One region of the Ruminococcus sp. RTP21484sp1_RTP21277st1_D2_RTP21277_210401 genome, then DNA from elsewhere that is predicted to be linked to it. Evidence: a T-box and tRNA genes for the amino acid it is inferred to sense, from the RefSeq annotation. Region 1 holds a T-box; the other holds one or more tRNA genes.

The links. The T-box of region 1 lies ahead of AB5706_RS01550 (valine--tRNA ligase). A T-box ahead of a tRNA ligase gene usually reads a tRNA of that ligase, here a tRNA-Val.
Region 2: it has a tRNA-Val gene. The T-box ahead of AB5706_RS01550 (valine--tRNA ligase) is inferred to sense a tRNA for this amino acid. The anticodon was not compared.

What each region holds. Positions count from the first base shown of each region.
Region 1 is NZ_JBCOMJ010000002.1:64,249-75,050, forward strand. Features, by position in the region: gene AB5706_RS01535 (hypothetical protein) at 1-16, opposite strand, end outside; gene AB5706_RS01540 (bifunctional folylpolyglutamate synthase/dihydrofolate synthase) at 78-1,370, opposite strand; gene AB5706_RS01545 (LTA synthase family protein) at 1,745-3,757, opposite strand; gene AB5706_RS01550 (valine--tRNA ligase) at 3,772-6,423, opposite strand; T-box leader at 6,462-6,743, opposite strand; gene AB5706_RS01555 (FtsX-like permease family protein) at 6,865-10,802, opposite strand, start outside.
Region 2 is NZ_JBCOMJ010000036.1:29,676-40,477, reverse strand. Features, by position in the region: gene trpD (anthranilate phosphoribosyltransferase) at 1-553, opposite strand, end outside; gene AB5706_RS19570 (aminodeoxychorismate/anthranilate synthase component II) at 550-1,149, opposite strand; gene trpE (anthranilate synthase component I) at 1,146-2,672, opposite strand; gene AB5706_RS19560 (hypothetical protein) at 2,948-3,097, opposite strand; gene rhaD (rhamnulose-1-phosphate aldolase) at 3,294-4,127, opposite strand; tRNA gene AB5706_RS19550 (tRNA-Val) at 4,536-4,608, shown strand; tRNA gene AB5706_RS19545 (tRNA-Met) at 4,627-4,700, shown strand; gene AB5706_RS19540 (hypothetical protein) at 4,767-5,459, shown strand; gene AB5706_RS19535 (hypothetical protein) at 5,512-7,059, shown strand; gene AB5706_RS19530 (hypothetical protein) at 7,142-8,290, opposite strand; gene AB5706_RS19525 (sigma-70 family RNA polymerase sigma factor) at 8,283-8,792, opposite strand; gene AB5706_RS19520 (phosphoribosylformylglycinamidine synthase) at 9,056-10,802, opposite strand, start outside.

The DNA.
Region 1 (10,802 bases):
CTTCGTAATCGATCATAAAATTCCTCCACAGACTCCTGGAAAATCAACCAGAAATCCCATGTTTTCTTGCAGACAATTTACTTTTTCAACAAGAGTGTCTTAATCTCTCCCACCAGGTAAAGAGAACCCACGCAAAACAGCATTCCGTCCTCTCCTTTGGCCTCGTGCGCCATATGAAAAGCTTCTTCAATATTATCAGAGTTTCCAATATCCTTACAGCCTTCTTTGCAAAAGATCTCTGCCAGCTCCGCAGACGGCACCTCACGGTATCCCCCAACCTCTGTGGTTACAACTTTACGGAATTTTATTCTGCTGCAAATTGTATGGATCATATCCTGATAATCCTTATCATTCACCGCAGAAAATAAAAGTGTCAGCGGATACTCCTTCTGAAACCGCTCTGCAGTCTCCACAAACCTGCGCACGCCATCCTCATTATGTGCACCATCCACGATCACGCCCGGCAAAATGGTCTCCATTCTGCCCTGCCATCTGGTATTTGCAATTCCTGCCTGCAGCTGTTCCATGGTCACCGGAATCCTGTCTTTCAGCACTTCCATAGTTGTAAGCGCCAGAGATGCGTTCATCACCTGATACCATGCAATAAAAGGAATATGGAACCTGGTATCCCCATAATAATCGTCCTCCAGGGAAAAATCAATGCCGTCTTTATTATTTCCCAGTACCTTTGCTCCAGCCTGAACTACTTTATAAGCCGGGCTTCCAAGCTCCTTTGCCTTCGCAGCGATCACTTCTGCCGCATCCTTGTCATTTCCATCATAGATTACAGGAACTCCCGGAACAATGATTCCAGCCTTCTCCCCTGCAATCTCTCTTACCGTATTTCCCAAAAACTGCATATGATCCAGACTGATAGATGTAATCACGCAAGCTACAGGATTCTCTACCGCTGTAGTCGCATCCAGCCTTCCGCCAAGCCCGGTTTCCAAAGTCACATAGTCCACCCCTGCCTCTGCAAAGATCACCATTCCCATAAGAAACAGCATTTCAAAATAAGTAGGATGGTAACTTCCTTCAGCCACAAGCTCGTCCGCCAGCACTTTCACTCTCTCAAAAGCTTTCAAAAAGGTGTCATCATCAATATTCACCTCATTGATCTGAAACCGCTCGTTGATCTTCACCAGATGGGGAGACGTAAACAGGCCGCAGGAATACCCTGCCTCCCTGAGAATAGATGTGAGAAACGCACAGGTACTCCCCTTCCCATTCGTTCCCGCAACATGTATCACCTTAAACTTCTCCTGTGGATTTCCCAGTCTCCTCAGGCATTCCTTTGTATGCTCCAGGCTGTTCTTTTTTGTAAACTTCGGAGTCTCCTCAATATAAGCAACCGCTTCCTCATAATTCATAATCTTAACCACCATTTATCTATCGTATTTCATCCGTAACTTTTCATTCTCATCGTAAGTCTGGCAGAATATACTGCCTTCTGAATAGTTCCATTCCTCTACCATTATATAATAGTCACACCAGAAGTCCACCCCTAATCGTAACTTTTTATCCGACAAACCTCGCACAGAAGAAATCAGAGAGGTTCCGAAAAAATCTCATACGGCAGAATTTAGGGTTAAAAAAGAAGAGGACACAGTCTGAGCTCCAGCGGAGCAAATTTGTCCTCTCCTTTCTTCGGTTTCAGCAAAATTCTGATGTTTTTAATTTTTTTGGCCGCACACCGCGCTCAGAGCAGACCTGATGAGACCAGGTGCCCAGCCAGGAAACGTTCCTATCGGGAATTCACTTTCCACTGACTATCATACAATGCATAAACCGCTCTGTCAAAGCTCTTGCTAAGAGCCTTCCTCGTCGAGCTGTTACTTCTCTGTACAACTGCCAGTCTGTCAAAATCCGACAGCTCCGTACCCGAGATCACCAGCATGTTCGGACTTACATATGCCGTATCATACCACTCTCCATTCAGCTTCACCTGACTGGACGGGGTGAAATTCGTGCCTTGGATATAATAAGTCCAATCTGTATCCGACACTAACCGAATGGAATCTAAGGTCACATCATAAAGTCCCATCCGCATCTTCATTCTCTCAAAAGGATTTTCTCCTCCATAAGCATATCGCTGACCGTACAGCACATCATACTGCAGAGTTTCCAGATCGACCTGATAATTCTTGGTATTTCTTCTTGCCTGATGATATTTCATGATCGTACCCTCATGAATACCAACTCTGTCCAGAACCTCTGCTGCGATCTGATAAGAAGCCAGATTCTCATCTTTCTTGGTAAGTCCCATATTATCCCAGATTACATACTCCGTCTGGAAAAGATACTTATTTTTCAGATCCTCCACAGTCAGTCCCATAGTCGGCAGATGATCCCCATACATAACCAGGATTACATCCTCCGGATAGTCTGCCAAAGCATCTGTTAACTCTTTCACAAACTGATCCATCTCATGAATCTGATTCACATAGTACTCCCATTTACAATTCAGCTCATCCGTAGGAGAACCGGAAACTGTAATAGAAGGATTGTCCAGAATGGGCTCGCTTGGATAATCACCATGTCCCTGCACGGAAATGGTATACACATAATCCGGACTGTCAGTAGAATCCAGACACTTAATGATCTCATCCGTCAACACACTGTCTTTTACCCATCCAAGAGGATTCTGCAGGTTCTCATCTGCCATATACTCTTCAGAGGTAAAGGTGTCAAATCCCAGATTGGGGAAAACAGACCTTCTTCCATAGAAGTTGGCTTCATTATTATGTACCGCATGTGTGGAATACCCCAGATTTTTCAGAACATAGGGCACACTTTCACAGGTAGTCTCCTTAAGAATACTCTTATAAGGATATTCACCTGGTCCAAAATAGTGAAGACTCATACCTGTAATGGTCTCAAATTCCGTATTTGCCGTACCGGCTCCAACAGAAGGAACCTTGTAATATCCGGAAGAATACTCTTTCATCAGCTTCCTGAAGTTCGGGATTGGATCTTCAGAAATATCCAGGTAATTTACCAGTGTCGGGTCAAAGAAAGACTCAAGCTGAAGGAACAGAATATTCGGTCTCTTTCCATCCTCCTTGGTCTTTGGAAGATTGGACTCTGTCTTCTCGATCCGGTTAATCTCATCCTCAGAATAATCCCTCGGCTCACTGATACCTGTATTAAAAATAGTAGTCGCCAGACAATAAGGATAACCATAATCCTCATAAGCAAACGCGATATTGCCAAAATAATTAGACAAAACCCTTTTTTCAAGAGCCAGCTGTGTCACGCCTCCAAAAGCCACAAAACCAGCAATTACCAGCGGAATCACATACCGGTACTTAATCTTCTGTTCATACTTCGGTCCCTTGACCAGTAGGATCAAAAGCCCCAGCACCACAATTCCGATCAAAATACATCCGATCACCACACCATAAAACGGCAGATATTTCTGCATGATCGCAATACCATCCGTCAGCATATGCAGATCCGGTCCGGTAAATGGTGTAACACGGTTCATCAGAAGAATGCAGTTTACGATTCCCAGAAACAGCCAGAAAACGGAAACCACAACTCTCCAGAAGCACCGCCTGTGAAACAGATAAACGATCAGCATTGTAGTAAAAATAAACATCGTATTATAAGCAAATACCAACGGTTTTCCCGTCATATAATCCCAGGCCTCCACTACAGAGTGGCGGCACAGTGCCTCTATAAGGAAATAGAGCACTGCGCACCAGAGTGCCTGGAGAATCAGGGAAATCTTATTGCAAAATTTGCTCAGCTTCATGCAAAATCTCCTTTTTATCTCTTAAGCTGCTCAAGCTGTGTTTCAACCTTATCTTTCATCTCTTTGTACTTCGCAAGCTTCTCCTTCTCTGCATCAACCTTGGCAGCAGGAGCCTTATTTACGAAATTTGGATTATTCAGCATTCCCTCACAGCGGGCGATTTCCTTAGTCAGTCTCTCCTGCTCCTTTGTCAGTCTCTCAAGTTCTTTTTCCTTGTCAACAAGGTCTTCCAGAGGCATATAAACAACTGCATTGGAAACAACAACAGAAACTGCATCCTCACCGATACCAGTCTTATCCTGCTGAACATGGATTTCTTTTGCAAAAGCAAGGTTTGCAAAGGATTTCTTGCTGTTCTCATACATCTGACAGATAGCAGCATCTTTTCCAACAATGATCAGATGTGTCTTTCTGTTCTGCGGAACATTCATACTGGTTCTTGTGTTACGGATGCCGCGGACAACCTCCTGGAAGCTTCCGATTGCAAGCTCAGCCTCAGGAGAATTCCACTCGTCCTTATATACCGGCCAGTCAGAGATCATAATGGACTCTTCCTCCGGAAGCAGTGTGCAGTAGATTTCCTCTGTGATAAATGGCATAAACGGATGAAGTAGCTTCAGTCCCTGGGTCAGCGCTGTGCGAAGTGTCCAGAGAGCCTCGTTTGCCGCCTTTGGATCCTCTTCTGCCTTCCACAGACGAACCTTGGCGATCTCAATGTACCAGTCGCAAAGCTCATCCCACAGGAAATCATAGATTTTCTGAACCGCAATACCCAGCTCATATTTTTCCATATTGTCGGTTACTTCTTTGATCACATTGTTCAGTCTGGAAAGGATCCATTTGTCCTCAGCGCAAAGAGAACCAATCTCCGGCTCCGTTACATCCTTTCCTTCCAGATTCATAAGAACGAAACGGGAAGCATTCCAGATCTTATTTGCAAAGTTACGGCTGGATTCTACACGCTCCCAGTAGAAACGCATATCGTTTCCAGGTGCATTACCAGTCATCAGAGTAAGACGAAGAGCATCTGCGCCGTACTTGTCGATTACTTCCAGCGGGTCAATACCATTTCCAAGGGATTTACTCATCTTGCGTCCCTGGGAATCTCTTACCAGACCATGGATCAGTACATGATGGAACGGTGTCTTGCCAGTCTGCTCAAGAGCAGAGAATACCATACGGATAACCCAAAAGAAAATAATGTCATATCCGGTTACCAGCACATCTGTTGGATAGAAGTACTCCAGTTCCGGTGTCTTATCCGGCCAGCCAAGTGTGGAAAATGGCCACAGAGCAGAGCTGAACCAGGTATCCAGAGTATCCTCGTCCTGATGAAGATGCGTACATCCGCATTTCGGACATTTTTCCGGCATTTCTCTTGCAACTACAGTCTCACCACACTCATCGCAGTAGTAAGCCGGAATTCTGTGTCCCCACCACAGCTGACGGGAAATACACCAGTCACGGATGTTCTCCAGCCAGTGAAGGTAAGTCTTGTCAAAACGCTCTGGAACGAATTTCAGATCTCCATCCTCAAGAGTCTTGATAGCAGCTTTTGCCATTTCATCCATCTTTACAAACCACTGAGGCTTGATCATCGGCTCTACGGTTGCATGGCAGCGGTCATGTGTTCCAACGCTGTGATTGTGCGGAACAACCTTTACCAGAAGGCCAAGCTTGTCCAGATCCTCTACCATGGCTTTTCTTGCCTCATAACGATCCATGCCGGCGTATTTACCACCCAGCTCATTGATGGTAGCATCATCATTCATGATGTTTATTTCTGGAAGATTGTGTCTCTTTCCAACCTCGAAATCGTTAGGATCATGTGCCGGTGTGATTTTTACGCATCCGGTACCAAATTCTTTATCAACATACTCATCGGCAATAACCGGGATCTCTCTGTCTGTGAGGGGAAGCTTCAGCATTTTGCCAACAATGTCTTTGTAACGGTCATCATCCGGGTTTACTGCAACTGCAGTATCTCCAAGAAGTGTTTCCGGACGTGTTGTTGCAATTTCCACGAATTTTCCTTCTTCTCCAACAACCGGATAATTGATGTGCCAGAAAAATCCGTCCTGATCCTCATGCTCAACCTCTGCATCGGAAATGGAAGTCTGGCATACCGGACACCAGTTGATGATACGGGAACCTTTGTAGATGTAGCCTTTTTCATATAACTTGATGAAAACTTCCTGTACGGCCTTGGAGCAGCCTTCGTCCATGGTGAAACGCTCTCTCTCCCAGTCTGCGGAAGCACCAAGTTTCTTCAGCTGGTTGATAATTTTTCCGCCGTACTCTTCTTTCCACTCCCAGGCATATTCCAGGAATTTCTCACGGCCGATTTCTGCCTTGTCGATGCCTTCTTTTTTCAGTTTCTCAGTAACCTTAACCTCTGTAGCAATAGCTGCATGGTCAGTTCCCGGCTGCCACAGTGCTTCGTAGCCCTGCATTCTCTTGAAACGGATGAGAATGTCCTGCATAGTTTCATCAAGTGCATGTCCCATATGCAGCTGTCCGGTTACGTTTGGCGGCGGCATAACAATGGTAAATGGTTTCTTATCCGGGTTTACTTTTGCATGAAAATATCCGTTGTCCATCCATTTCTGGTAAAGACGTTCCTCGATTCCTTTTGGATCGTAGGTCTTTGCAAGTTCTTTGCTCATGATTTTCCTCCTAAAAAAAGAGCCCCTCACACAATTGTGTGAAGGGCGAAATTAACGCGGTACCACCTTCATTATGTGCAAAATGCAAAGTACTGTTTCCCTGAATTCATTTACAGTCTTCGCTCTGTTGTACACATATCTCTTTCCTGTAACGCTGGAATTGCGTGAAAACTTACTGCAGATATCACTGCTTGTTCAGTTTCCCGGCTCAGAAGCTACCTTCAGTGAATGCGGATCTCAAAATGTCTTCCACCACAGTTATCCCTGGACATTTCTCTCTGGGAGGGCATTTACTTACTCCTCTTCTTCAACGCTTTTCGCTGCAGCGGTCTGATCTCCTTGTAAATATCCGGAAAAAGCCGCCACTTTTATGGATATAACTATAATTGCATTCTTCCGGCTTGTCAAGCTAATTTAAAAATTTCACAATTACAATAATTTTTATTCCACACTCTTTAAGGATTCCACCATATCAATGGTTTTCAGCTTAAAATGCATCACCCCATTCACCACAATGGAAAATATGCTTGTCAGAATTCCACTGTATAAAAAGCTCAACGGCTTAATATTACGTCCAAACATAACTGCATCCACCTCAACCGTAGTAATCACATACCTGTGAATGAGAATTCCAAACACTGCTCCAAACATAATTCCAAGCACTGTCAGGATCACGTTTTCCCGAAGCACATACTGGGAGACCTCTCCGTCATAGAAGCCAAGCACCTTCAAAGTTGCCAGCTCCCTCTGTCTTTCTGTAATATTGATATTATTCAGATTATACAATACCACAAAAGCCAGCATTCCTGCGGAAACGATCAGCACCAGGATCACCGCATCCAGAGTGCTCAGCATACGGTCAACCTGTGATGCCAGACTACTGGTATAACTGATGCTGAGAGCACCAGGATTAGCAAGGATCCGGCTTCCTGCCATTTCCAGATCATCCTTGCAGTCTTCCTGCATAGTAAACACAATGTTCTCATACTCCGGCTTTTCCCCGAACGTCTGCTCATAAACCCTGGGCGTCATATAAAGGTAATGGCTCATATAATTCTCTGTGATCACAGCCACCCTCACCTTATATTCCTTATCTCCCTTTTTTAGGGGAATCATATCTCCCACCTTTAATCCCAGCAGGGATGCTGTTTTCTCGGAAATAGCAGCACCTTCGTCGGTAAGCTCATATGTTTCCCCGGTAATACGGTTCTTTAAGGTTACATCCCTTGCAAACTCACTCAGGCTCTCTGGCACAAACAGATAAATACTGACGCTGGAGCTGCCTTTCGGAGCACTGATCTTCGTCATCTGTACCCGATTGCAATGGGCGATTTGCTCATTTTCCTTCATATATTCAAACAGCTCTGCATGTTCTTCCTCTGTAGCATCGCTGTCCTCAATCACCATTCCGTCATAATGCTGAAGCTCCCGGTACTGAATAGCGGCAATATCACTGATGGAATCCTGAATCCCAAAGCCAACCAGCATCAGTCCCATGCTTCCTGCAATTCCAAAGACCGTCATGATCAGGCGCTTCTTGTAACGGAAAAGATTTCGAATTGTGGACTTCCAGGAAAAGCTTAAATGCTTCCATATAAATGTGAGCCGCTCCAGCAATACCCGCTTGCCCTCTTTCGGAGCCGGTGGGCGCATAAGAGAGGCCGGTGTCTCCTGCAGCTCCTTTCCACTTGCGAAAAGAGTGGCTCCAACTGTACATACAACAGAGGCTGCGGAAGCGATCAGTGCGAAGCCAGGCTGATAATCAATGGAAATGGTATTTGCCACGTTATGATACATAATTCCATAAGCAGTTATAATAATGTATGGAATGATTTTCTCTCCGATCAGCATTCCCAGCACACTGCCAAGAAGAGTTGCAAAAAATGCATAACAGATGTATTTTGCTGCAATAGCAGACTTCTTATATCCCAATGCCTTCAAGGTACCGATCTGGGTTCGCTGCTCCTCCACCATACGAGTCATAGTGGTAAGACTGATCAATGCCGCTACCAGGAAAAAGATGACCGGGAAAACCTGACCGATGTTTCGAAGACGATCTGCATTATCACCGTAATCCGTATATTCCGGAAGAGCCTCCCTATCTGTGACCATCCACTCCGGCATTTCCAGATCTTCCAGCTCCTTTTTCGCATCATCCAGCTTCTGCTGATTCTCGGCAATCTCATCCTCAGCATCTTTTTTGGCGTCTTCGTACTCTTTCTTTCCGTCTGCAAGGTCTTTCTCGCCTTTTTTCAAGTCTTTAGCCGCATCCTGAAGCTTTTTCACATTGTCTGTAATCTCTTTTTCACCGTCTGCAAGCTTCTTCTCATTGTCTGCGATTTCTTTCTCACCATCGGCAAGTTTTGCCTCATTTTCTGCAATCTCTTGCTCACCGGAAGTAAGCTTTGCCTCATTTTCCGCAATTTGCCGGGCACCGGAATTATACTGTTCCAGGCCGGAAGCATACTGCGCTTCGTTGTCATTCAGCTTTGCCACATTGGCATCCAGTTCCGCCTGTCCTGCTGCCAGGGTCTCTGCATTGGAATCAATTTCTTTCTGGGCTTTATTCAGTTTTTTCTTTGCTGCCTTTAACTGCTTCTGACCTTTTTCCAGTTCCTGTTCCCCTGCCTCTATCTCAGCTTTCGAAGCAGCAAGAGTATTCTCCTGTTCCTGAATCTGAATCCATCCGGCGTCAATCTCTGCCTGACCTGCTGTTATCTGTTCCCGTCCAGCATTCAGCTCGCTTTCTTTCTGAGAAAGCTGGGAAAGTCCATTCTCGACTGCTGCAAGCCCGCTTTCCAACTCACTTCTGGTCGCTGCAAGCTGCTGCCGCTGACTCTCAATCTGCGCTTCACTTGCCTGAATCTGCTGGCTTACCGCCGCCTCCTGTTCTTCCAGTGCAGACACCTGAGCTGCCAGAATATCTATTTCCTCCTGGGAAGCATCCGGATTTTCCAGTGCTGCGTTGTAACTTGCGCGTACTATCTCAAGCTGACTCTGCAGCTCCGTCAGCTGAGCTTTTGCACTTTCCAAAGCACTTATTCCATCCTGAAGCTGTGCTTCTCCTGCTGATACCTGGGAAAGTCCATCTGTAATCTGCTGCTTCTGGGCATTTAACTGGGTTCTGGTACTTTCGATCTGCTGCTGTCCGGCAATGATCTCCGCTTTTGACTGATCCAGTTCACTTTGCTTTGTTGTCAAAGTCTGCTTTGCGGCTTCTAACTGCTGCTCGCCTGCCTCAATCTGGGCTTTTCCATCTGCAAGTTTCGCTTTATTTTCATCTAAAGTCTTCTGATTTTCCTCTAATTCTGCCAGACCACTGGTTACCTGCTTCTGCGCGGAATCAAGCTGAGCCTGTCCGTCAGCAAGCTGGGCTTTTGCTGCATTTACCTGACTCCATCCATCATCCAGCTGGCTTCTGGCAGTGTCAAGCTGGCTTTTGCTGGAGGAAAGCTGACTCCTGGCAGATTCCAGCTGACTTTTTCCATCAGCAAGCTGCGCTTTTGCATCTTCTAACTGGTTTTTCCCATCAGTAAGCTCTGTCTTCGCATCTTCCAGCTGTTTTTTTCCATCGGCAAGCTCTGTTTTTGCGTCTTCTAACTGGGATTTTCCATCTTCATACTCTTTCCTGCCGTCTTCTAAATCCTTTTCACCTTTATCCAGCTCTTCTTTTGCGTCAGCAAGCTTTTCATCTGCCTCTTTTTTCCCATCGTCCAACTTCTTCTGGGCATCATTGATTTCCTCCTGTGCATCCGCCTTCACAGCTGCAAGGCGGATCTGACAGCGATCATCTGCTATGTTTTCAACACGGTCTTTGATCTTGGCGATCAGATTCTCATAACCGTCTGTATAACTTGTAAGACCCTTTGCCCCATGAACGGTCACATAAATCTGCGTATAAATTTCCTGGTCAAAATCTTCTGGGAGCACATATCCAAATCCATTGACTTCACCAGTTCCAAGGGTGGTATTTCCTCTATTAAAGGAAATATAAAGAGGACTTCTTCCAGTTCCCACTACCGTATATTCTGTGGTCACAAGAACGGGGGAATCTCCTTCTTCACGCAAAGCCACCTTATCTCCTACCTTATATTCATTGGAAGAAGCAAATGTGCTATCCAGAAAAATCTCTCCACTTTTTTCCGGAAGGCGTCCCTCCTGCACATCCAGTTTATTCACTGTGTCATTTATGGATTCAATGTGAAGAACCTTCTGCTTCTGGCCTTCCCCGCACATCACATCGGTAGACCAGGCACCTTCTGCGGACTCGATGCCATCTATACTTTCTATGGAAGAAACATCATCAGATGTCAGGCCCATTGTGCCCACAACCTTGATATCCATCAGGCTGCTTTCGTCATAATAGGCATCTCCGGAAT
Region 2 (10,802 bases), on a different contig from region 1:
CAGCAGGGTTGCTTAACGGTCCAAGAATATTAAATACAGTACGGATTCCCAGCTCTTTACGGATTGGAGCCACATACTTCATTGCAATGTGATAATTCTGGGCAAACAGGAAGCAGATTCCGATTTTTTCCAGAAGCTCCTGGCTTTTTTCCGGTGGAATTGTGATCTTAACGCCCAGAGCTTCCAGCACATCTGCGGCTCCGGATTTTGAAGAAGCAGCTCTGTTTCCATGCTTTGCTACCGGTACGCCTCCTGCTGCGATCACAAGGGAGGCAGTGGTGGAAATGTTAAAGGAATTGGAGCCGTCTCCACCAGTCCCTACGATTTCCAGTACATCCATGTCATGAAGCAGCTTGATGCAGTGTGCTCTCATGCCTGCCGCGGAAGCGGTAATCTCATCAATGGTTTCCCCTTTCAGCGCCAGAGCAGTCAGGTAAGCGGACATCTGTACCGGGGTAGCTTTTCCGCTCATAATCTCGTCCATTACCTCTTCTGCTTCCTGATAGGTTAAGTTCTGTTTCTTCGATAATTTGATAATACTTTCTCTGATCATTTTTTCTGCTCCTCTCTGATGTTGTCCTTTAGCGCTTCCAGAAAATTCTCAATCATCTTCCTTCCATCGGGAGTCATAACAGACTCAGGATGAAACTGCACACCGTAAACCGGATATTCCTTATGTTCCACTGCCATGATTTCTCCATCTTCTGCTCTGGCTGTTACAACCAGTTTCTCCGGAAGAGTCCCTTCTATTGCTGCCAGGGAATGATATCTTGCTGCCGGGAATTTTTTCGGGAGTCCTTTAAACAGGACATTGGAACCGTACTGGATCATCTCATCTCTTTTCCCATGCTTCAGTTCTTTTGCATAAGAAACCACTCCGCCAAAGGCTTCGCAAATACTCTGATGTCCCAGACACACACCCAGAATTGGGATTTTTCCAGCGAACTCTTTGATCACCGGAATACAGATTCCGGCCTCCTCCGGTCTTCCAGGCCCCGGGGAAAGAACAATTGCTTCCGGTTCCAGCTTCTCTATTTCTCCCAGGGAAATTTCGTCATTTCGAACCACCTGAATGTCCGGATTAACGGACCCGATCAGCTGATACAGGTTATAGGAAAAGCTGTCGTAATTATCAATCAGTAAAATCATTCTAATCCCTCCTCTGCCTGGCTGATGGCCCTTACCACCGCTCTTGCCTTATTCTGGCACTCTTCAAATTCTTTTTCCGGTACGCTGTCTGCCACGATTCCGGCTCCCGACCGGATACAGATTTCATCTTTTTTCTTATATACCAGACGGATTGCAATGCACACATCCAGATTTCCTGTGAAATCCACATATCCGATTGCGCCGCCGTAAATACCTCTCTTGCTTTGTTCCAGTTCCTGAATGATCTGGCAGGCACGGAATTTCGGTGCCCCTGAAAGGGTTCCTGCAGGTAAGATGGCATCCACCGCGTCTATGGCATCTTTACCCTTTTTGATGGTTCCTGTTACCGTAGAGCCAAGGTGCATAACACAGGAATAACGTTCCACAATCAGATATTTTTCTACTTTTACACTGCCAAGCTCACTGATTTTTCCAATATCGTTTCTTCCCAGATCCACAAGCATGTTGTGCTCGGCAAGCTCTTTTTCATCCTGAAGAAGATCCGCTTCCAGTGCTTTGTCCTCTTCCGGTGTTTTTCCTCGCGGCCTTGTTCCTGCCAGTGGGAAAGTGCTTAACTTGCCATGATCTAATTTCACCAGTGTCTCCGGGGAGGCTCCTGCGATTTCAATGTCATCACTGGAAAAATAGAACATATAGGGAGATGGGTTGGTGGCTCTCAGAACACGGTAAGTATCAAACAGGCTGCCCTCTGCTTTTGCCCTCATGGGGTTTGACAAAACCACCTGGAAAATATCGCCCTCGTGGATATAATGCTTCGCCGTTTCCACCATCTGGCAATATTTTTCTTTAGGGAACTGAGGTTTGATTTCAGATTTAAGCCTGATCGGAGGGAAGATTTTTTTCTCACCCTTTTTGATCAGCTCTGTCATTTCTTCCAGTTTTTCACAGGCCTGTTTATAGGACTTTTCCAGATCATCTGTCATCACACCTGTGATGAGAAGAACCTTCTGACGGTAATGGTCGAATGCGATCACATCATTAAACAGCATCAGATCCAGATCCCGGAAATCCTGCTGTTCCTTATCTGTTAGCTCCAGCTTGGGTTCACTGTATTTGATGTAGTCGTAGGAGAAGTAGCCTACCAGGCCGCCGGTAAATGTGGGCATATCGTCCATAACCGGACTTTTGTACTGACTGATGATTTCACGGATGGCATCGCCTGGATGGGCAACCTGTCGAACCTCTTCTGTACTGCTTTCTGTACTGCTTTCTGCCGCATTGCCGCTTCTGCCAAAAGTTTCCGTCTTACTGGTTTTTCGAATTCGCAGGATTCCGTCTGTGCAGGTGATTTCCATGGAAGGGTCATATCCCAGAAAAGAATACCTGCCCCACGCTTCGCTCTGGCTGGCGCTTTCCAGCAGATAGCAGTGATGACTTGCCTTTTGCAGAATCCGCATCATCTCTACTGGTGTGTAGCTGTCTGCGTATAACTCTTTGCAGATTGGAATTCTTTTGTAATCTCCTGCTGCCATTTCCCTGATCTTATCAAATGTTGGATACATAGAACACCTCCCGATTTATTTCCTGAACAGTGCGCGCGCCGCATCCTCGCAGAGCGTTTTTAGGTGTAACAGGAACATTACGGAGTAATTTTCTAGTACACAAAAAACCCGTCCAGGACAGAATTTCCATATCTGTCAAGGACGGGTCTGAATATTCACCCGCGGTGCCACCTTGCTTCACGATAAAATCGTGCTCTTAACGGAATACCATCATATTCCTGACAACTGACGTATGTCCTACGTCGCATAATACTTGGCTTCTGCAGAATCTACTTTTATGCTTCAATCAGATATGTTTGCATTTCTTCTGCAATTCTCTGCATTTGTTCTGCACGCATTCTGCCTTTCCATGCGCCCTCAGCGGCCCATTTAACAAACTGCCTTACCGCCCGGCTCTCAGCCTCCCGGACTCTCTGTGGGTGCACGATTGTTTTTATTCCCGCTTCATTGGTTTAGTTCGTTGAATTAAATTTTTATTTAAAATAGCATACAGGCAATGAATTGTCAAGCAATTTTTTCACATTTTATAAACATTTATTAAACTTAAATTCCTCTAAAGTAAAAAATCTGCCTGTGAATTTTCTCATCACAGACAGACCTCACATTATTATATTAATTTACTTACTGTTCTTTTTCATAAAGAAATTCTTCCGGTAAAGTAACATGAAAGTCTTTGGCTACTGCGCGGAAATCGTCAGGAGTAATGGTCTGAAGCTTACGCGGTGCCATGGACATTACCTTCACCAGAATTTCCGCAGACTTCTCTACTGTATGGAGAAGGCCAAAGGTCAGATCAAAATCTTCACCAGAGCAGAACATTCCATGATGTGCCCAGATGACAACGTCATATTTCTTCATTAGCTCAGCTGTTTTTACTGCAATTTCTCTTCCGCCTGGTACCATCCAGCCTACAACACCTACACCGTCTGGAAAAACAACCGGGCATTCTGTTGCAGACTCCCAAAGCTCTCTTGTAAATACCTTGTCATCCAATGGAAGGACAAAGGTTAATGCGATGGTGTTGGTTGTATGTGCATGATAAATAACACGATGTCTGCCGTTTGTAAGCTTCTTTTTTACCTCATGATTCATAAGGTGGGTTGGAAGCTCGCTGGTCGGGCGGCCGCCTTCTACCAGTCCCCAGCGGATTCTGTAATTAACACCTTTATCATCCAGTTCAATGATTGCAAGACATGCTTCCGGGTCAACTGCTATGTTTCTGAAATATTTGCCGCTTCCGGTTACCAGGAAAAACTCTCCTGCAAGTCCCGGCACCTCTGTGCCGATAGGCTGCCACTCGCCTGGTGCATTCAGACGTGGACGGATCATTTCTACTTCTTCTGCTTTCAGACGATAGCTTAAGTTTCCGCCGTTTCTCTCATGCCAGCCCTGCTGGAAACCATCGTCTGCCATTTTGATAAAGCCCTTCATAAATTTGGAATCTAAAATCTTCATACCATCTTCTCCTCTTCTATTTTTCGTATCGCCAACTGACGTTTCCTAATAGGAAAAACAATTGTCAGCTGATCGCAATTATGATCTCAGGGCATGTTTGTGAGCTCTTTTTTATGAGACCATACGAATACACTGCGTCCGTTCTTTTTCTTCTTGCAGGTATCCGGTATGCTTTTGTTTGCTCTTCTTGTTTACAGACTCAGTATAACATCAATTCTCATTTTGGAAAGAACCTTACTTGCCAAATTGTTTTCCGCTTTTTGCAAATAAGGACCCAAAATAAATAGTAAAAAATATAATTCTAAATTTTTTGAAAAAAAGTAAAAAAAGTTGTTGACAATTTGCGACAGTTGATAGTATAATAGCAAAGCGAGCTGCGGAAGAGAAGATACTTCACAGTTTGTATATGGGGTCTTAGCTCAGCTGGGAGAGCATCTGCCTTACAAGCAGAGGGTCACAGGTTCGAGCCCTGTAGGCCCCATACTTATGAAATGAATATGGCGAGATAGCTCAGTTGGCTAGAGCACGCGGTTCATACCCGCGGTGTCGAGGGTTCGAATCCCCCTCTCGCTATTATAGATGTTGCAGATTGCAGCATCTTTTTTTTGCCATAATCATCTTACACAAAGGAGTAACTGTATGAACATCGACCCATCCATCCGTAAACTTCTTGATAATGAAACTACAATACACGAAGCTCAGATCCGCGCTTTGTTCCAGACTCTTGACCGCAGGTTTGGGCTTCGTGGAGCTTCTGTGCCTATCCGCTTTGGTTACGATGAGGCTGTACTTGGCTCTTATACACCTGCTTCTTCTCATGAAAAGGAAGGCTTCTATTTTTCCCTTCTGTTTATTGGTTATGCCGTAAAGAAGCCTCTTTCCAAAGAGGATCGCCTGGATCTTTATAAGCACGAATACGCCCATTATATGCAATACAATATGAAAATCCCGGCGCAGTATAACTGGCAGGCAGGAAAGCATGGGAGCGCCTGGAAATACTGCTGTTCTCTTGTGGGCGCCGCGCCTACTCCTTATTACAGAATCGGAGAAAGCCTTCTGAAGCACAATTATGACAAAGCTCTGAAAAACCCTATCCATGACAAGACAGTTCCCATCCGGGACACCTACCGCCGTGAACAGGCCTACAAAAGCGCCAAACATAGCGAAATAAAATTCCAGGTAAACGATGTGGTAACTCATCCCAAATTTGGGGAAGGTACTGTAGAGGAAATCGTACAACTGTCCAATTCCGTCAGACTGCATATCCGGTTTGCAGATGATGAGGTAAAAAAGATTGACCAGAAATGGCTGCTACGGTCTGGTCATAAATAGTTATATTTTTACAAAACCCAATAAACTTATCATATAAAAGGAGTAAAAAGCCATGAAAAAAAATCATCATCTACACCGGCAGATTCACCTCTGCCTCATCATTTTACTGCTTCTGTTTTGCAGTTCAAGCCAGGTATTTGCCGCAGCAAGGGTAAATGTGAAAAATACCAGGATTAAATTATCAGCCACAAAGCTTACTTATAATAAAAAGGTACAGCGTCCAAAAGTAAGAGTAACTTATAAAGGAAAAGTCTTGAAGGAAAAGAAAAACTATATTGTAAAGTACTCTAAAGGCTGCAAAAAAGTAGGAACTTACACGGTTCAGATTATTGGAAAAGGCACTTATACCGGCACTGCTAAAAAACAGTTTGTCATTTTACCGCCGAAAGCCCAGATAATGAATATCTATGCAAAAACAGCAGCTGCAACTGTAGTAGTAAAAAGACAAACCTCCCAGACCAGTGGTTACCAGCTGCGCTATGCCACTAATTCAAAACTAAAAAATGCAAAAACTATAACAGTCAAAGGTAACAAAAACAACACAATTTTTCTCAATGGCCTCCGTGCCGGGACTACATATTATATGCAAACCCGCACTTACATGACCGTTAAAGGAAAAAAATACTATTCCAAATGGTCTTCTACAGGCCATTGCACAACAAACAGAGAGACAAACAGTACCCACCAAAGTGCAACCCCTACACCTACACCAACGCCTACATCCACACCGGTTCCTACACCCACACCGATTTCCAAAGCTGATCTGCCTGCACACGACCAAAAAGAAAATGCACCAGCTAAATATACATATGAAATTTACGGTCTGGACAAACAGAAGGCAGATATTTACACCGATTGTCTCAAACCTCTTTTTATAAAGACAGACAATCCGGATCCGAACTCTTTTTCCTTGATTTTTAATGGAAATGACTCGCGGACCAGCGCATACAGAAGTGGTTCATCTCGTTTCTTTGATGATATTCCTTTAGAAAACAATGACTCAGAAACTACTTCATTAGAGAAAGTAAAAGGCGGTTATATCAAATACGTGAAATTTTTCGAAGCAGGAACCTACACTGTAGAATTCAGGGAATATTCATTATCAGGTTATACGGTTGCAAATACAGTGACATTAAATGTTCTGGATTATGATCAGGCAGAAAACGCATGGCTGATTGACATTATTAACAAAACTACAACTGCTGATATGACTCCTTTTGAAAAGATGGACGCTATAAGTGCCTACCTCAGAGAACCAGGCCGCTTTAAATATTTAACCAGATATAACGATCATACAGTCGATCTGGCAGCAGATCCCAATGAGCCATTTTTTGTAACTTACCGTTGGAACTCTAGCACATCACCGTCAGTTCTCGGTGAGTTCGCTGAATTAGTCGGTGGATTTGATGATATTCATTATTGCTTTGGTGATTATCCGGTTGGCTCTCCATCATGGTCCATATGGCATTATGTGGTAAAGCTTACTATAGGAAATGAGACGCGAAACTACGCCGTTTGCCCAATGGGCTCAACCGGCAACATTGAAGAAATCAAAATGATTGATTTTTCCGATCTGAGCAATATGCGAAAGTTCGGATAATCTTAATTTAACAAATCAAATAAGTCCCCATCCCACTGTTTTAATTGCAAAAAACAGTGAATGGGGATTTTTTTCGATTATTCTATTTCTTAAGCTTCATTTTTACCGGCTCATACGTGGTATTCGTTTCATAGTCATATCCCCGTATTCCGATTTCGTCGGCAAGGTCCGTTTTCTGATAGCTTCTCTGGAAGGTGGCTTCTTTTCCAACCTCTGCCACCTCTGAACCACCGCCAAGGTCGGAAAGCTGCCACAGATTTCCATTCAGATCCATTACGTCAAGGGAAATACTGTCGCACTCTTCTAAGAAGATGCAATGGATTGTGACGTAATCGCCCACTTCTGTTTCTTCTATATCTGCGGACAGGATCTTTACTTTTCCAGCTGCAGTTATCCCTTCACCATCCACAGGCACATAGGTCATACTTTTCCCCTGGCTCTTATCTTCCAGCTGGAAAGTAATATTTGTACGCATCACATCATCAACGCACTTAGCATCCGGAAGCGTGGCAGTTCCGATGCAGGAAATGGTAAGATTCTTACTCTCATTTGTCTTTACCGCGGAAGAATAGAAATCTACTACATCATCTTCCAGATTTCGATAATCTCCCACTGCTGTTTCAATGCCAAGATCTGAATCAAAATCAAAGCTGGCTCCAACCTTTACGATGATCAGCCCTTTTTCTGCGGCATATTCTCCTATTGTCTTGTCGCTTTCAATTCCAAGATTTCTTACAGGATCCTCATTCATGGTGTCTTGTCCTGCCAGAAGATATTTGCCTCTTTCTTTCGCTGTGACTTCCACCACCACCTGGACACTGTTCTTATCACATAGGGCTTCCTTCACGGTGTAAGTGAGAATGGAATCGCCATCTTCCTGCTGCACCGGATCTTTTTCAATCAGCCCCTTGGCTTCTTCCGGCATCTTATTTCCAACTTCCTGAAAAAAACCGGAAATTCCTATATACTTCTCTGCTGCAAAAACAGTGGCACCAAATGCCATCACTGCCGCAAATGTCAGGATTAAACTGCGCTTCCAGTTTTTCCGTGTACCAATTTTTCCCATTCTGTCAGTGCCATTTATTACTTTTCCCGTTTTTTCTTCTTTCTGATACCCTCTATCGGACTCTGCCGAATTCTCTATCATTTCCAATGTCTCATCTACACGCCTGCGCACACATTCCGGCACTTCTGTTTCTTCTGAAAAAACATCAAACAATTTATCATCCATGAATATATCCTCCTTCATACTCTGCACGAAGCTGTTTTCTGGCTCTGGAGAGCCTTGTAAGCACTGTATTCTGGCTGATTTCCAGAAGAGCGGCAATTTCCTTTACACTAAGGGATTTGCTGTAATACAAAAGCATCACCACCTGGTACTTCTCTTCCAGGGATGCCAGGATTTCCTTCCACTCACAATCTACATAGCCTGATTCCTCGAAGATTCCCTCTTCCATTTCCATCGTAGGAAAAACACGGCCTTTATGCCGAAGCATTTCATTGCAGTTATTGATCAGAATCCGAATCATCCAGGTTTTGAAGTAAGAATCCTTTTTTAAAGTGGAAAGCTTCTCATAACACTTTAAAATCGTTTCCTGTATGGCATCTGCCACATCTTCGTCATTCTTCAGATAGGCCCAGGCTACTTTATACATGCTCTGGGTATTCATCCGGATGAGCTGTGCAAATGCACCGGAATCTCCGGATTTTGCCTTTTTCACCAAATTTTCCATAAGGTTTTTCGCTCCTTTTTGTGTTCTGCAGTACACGAAATTAATTGCTGTATTTCCTTTTACATACATTAGATGGAAATAGCCTGGAAAATATTTCATTAAAATTATTAAATATAGCGCAAGAACTATATTGATGGCAATGCATCTGCGATGACGAAAATCAAAGTAATGAAGATACAAAAAATATCCTGGATAAGTTACAATGCGGAAAAAGCTTTGTACTTACCAGGATATTTCTTTTTTAACGTTTTATTTGCAACGTTTTATTTGAAGTACTCAACACCGGACTCAAAGATCTGAATATCCTGCTGTCCATAGATGTTGATTGCAACGCCATTGTCGCGGCGCTCGCTATGTGCCATCTTACCGAGAACACGTCCATCCGGGCTTGTGATACCCTCAATGTTATAGGTAGATCCGTTGATATTGGATTCTTCGGACTGATCCAGCTCTCCGTTTGGATTTACATACTGGGTAGCTACCTGACCGTTTGCAAGGAGCTTAGCAAGCCATTCATCGTTTGCTACGAAGCGTCCCTCACCGTGGGAAGCCGGGTTGCAGTATACACCGCCAAGTGTGGCTTTCTGCAACCATGGAGACTTGTTGCTTACAACCTTTGTGTAAACCATCTTGGAAATATGACGTCCGATGGTGTTATAGGTCAGTGTAGGAGAATCCTCTTTCTGTCCGCAGATCTCACCGTATGGAACAAGTCCCAGCTTGATCAGCGCCTGGAATCCGTTACAGATACCAAGTGCAAGACCATCTCTCTCATTTAACAGCTTCATAACTGCCTCTTTGATCTTTGCATTCTGGAAGGCAGTTGCAAAGAATTTCGCAGAACCGTCTGGCTCATCACCAGCGGAGAAACCGCCTGGGAACATGATCATCTGTGCCTGATCAATGGATTTCTCAAATATTTCCACAGAATCACGGATATCCTCTGCACTTAAGTTCTTAAATACCTTAACGTCTACCTCAGCTCCGGCTCTCTCGAATGCCTTTGTACTGTCGTACTCACAGTTTGTTCCCGGGAATACAGGAATGAATACACGTGGTTTTGCTACTTTATGCTTGCAAACATAAATGTTCTTAGTATTGTAAACACCATTCTCATAGGTTGCTTCTGGATCTGCTGTCTTTACAGCCATGGCAACTGGTCCGTCATTTTCTTCGCCGGAGGTTGTCTTGAATACTTTCTCCAGAGTGCCTGTCCATGCCTTGTAAGCCTCATCCAGAGTGATCTCAGCGTTTCCGTAGGAGAATTTACCATCAGCTGTTACTTCACCGATCACGGTGTATGTGATGGAAAGCTGACCAACCTTTTCAGCCGGAACTTCCAGAACCAGATCGCCGAAGCCTGGTGCAAAGAAGTCTCTTGTATCCAGGCTATGCTCAATCTTCACGCCCATTGCATTTCCAAATGCCATCTTGCTGACAGCTGCAGCAATACCGTGACGGTCAAGTGCATAAGCGGAAACCACTTTTCCAGCCTGCATATCATTGTGAAGCTTCTCATACTGCTCCATAATGCCTGTATAGTCTGGTAAATCGTACTGATCCTTGGGTGCACGAAGCCATACCAGTTTATTTCCAGCCTTTTTCAGCTCTGGTGTGATCACATCCTGAAGCTTGGCAACATCCACTGCAAAGGAAACCAGTGTTGGCGGAACATCAATGTCATTGAAGGTTCCGGACATACTGTCCTTACCACCGATAGACGGAAGACCGAATCCCATCTGTGCTGCATAAGCACCAAGAAGTGCTGCAAATGGCTGGCTCCATCTCTTTGGATCCTCTGTCATACGACGGAAGTATTCCTGGAAGGTGAAACGGATCTTCTTATAATCACCGCCTGCTGCCACGATTCTTGCAACAGATTCTGTCACTGCATAAGCAGCTCCGTGATATGGGCTCCAGGAAGATAAGTATGGATCAAAGCCATAGCTCATCATGGTTACTGTATTGGTAGTTCCATTCTGTACCGGTACCTTGGCAACCATTGCCTGA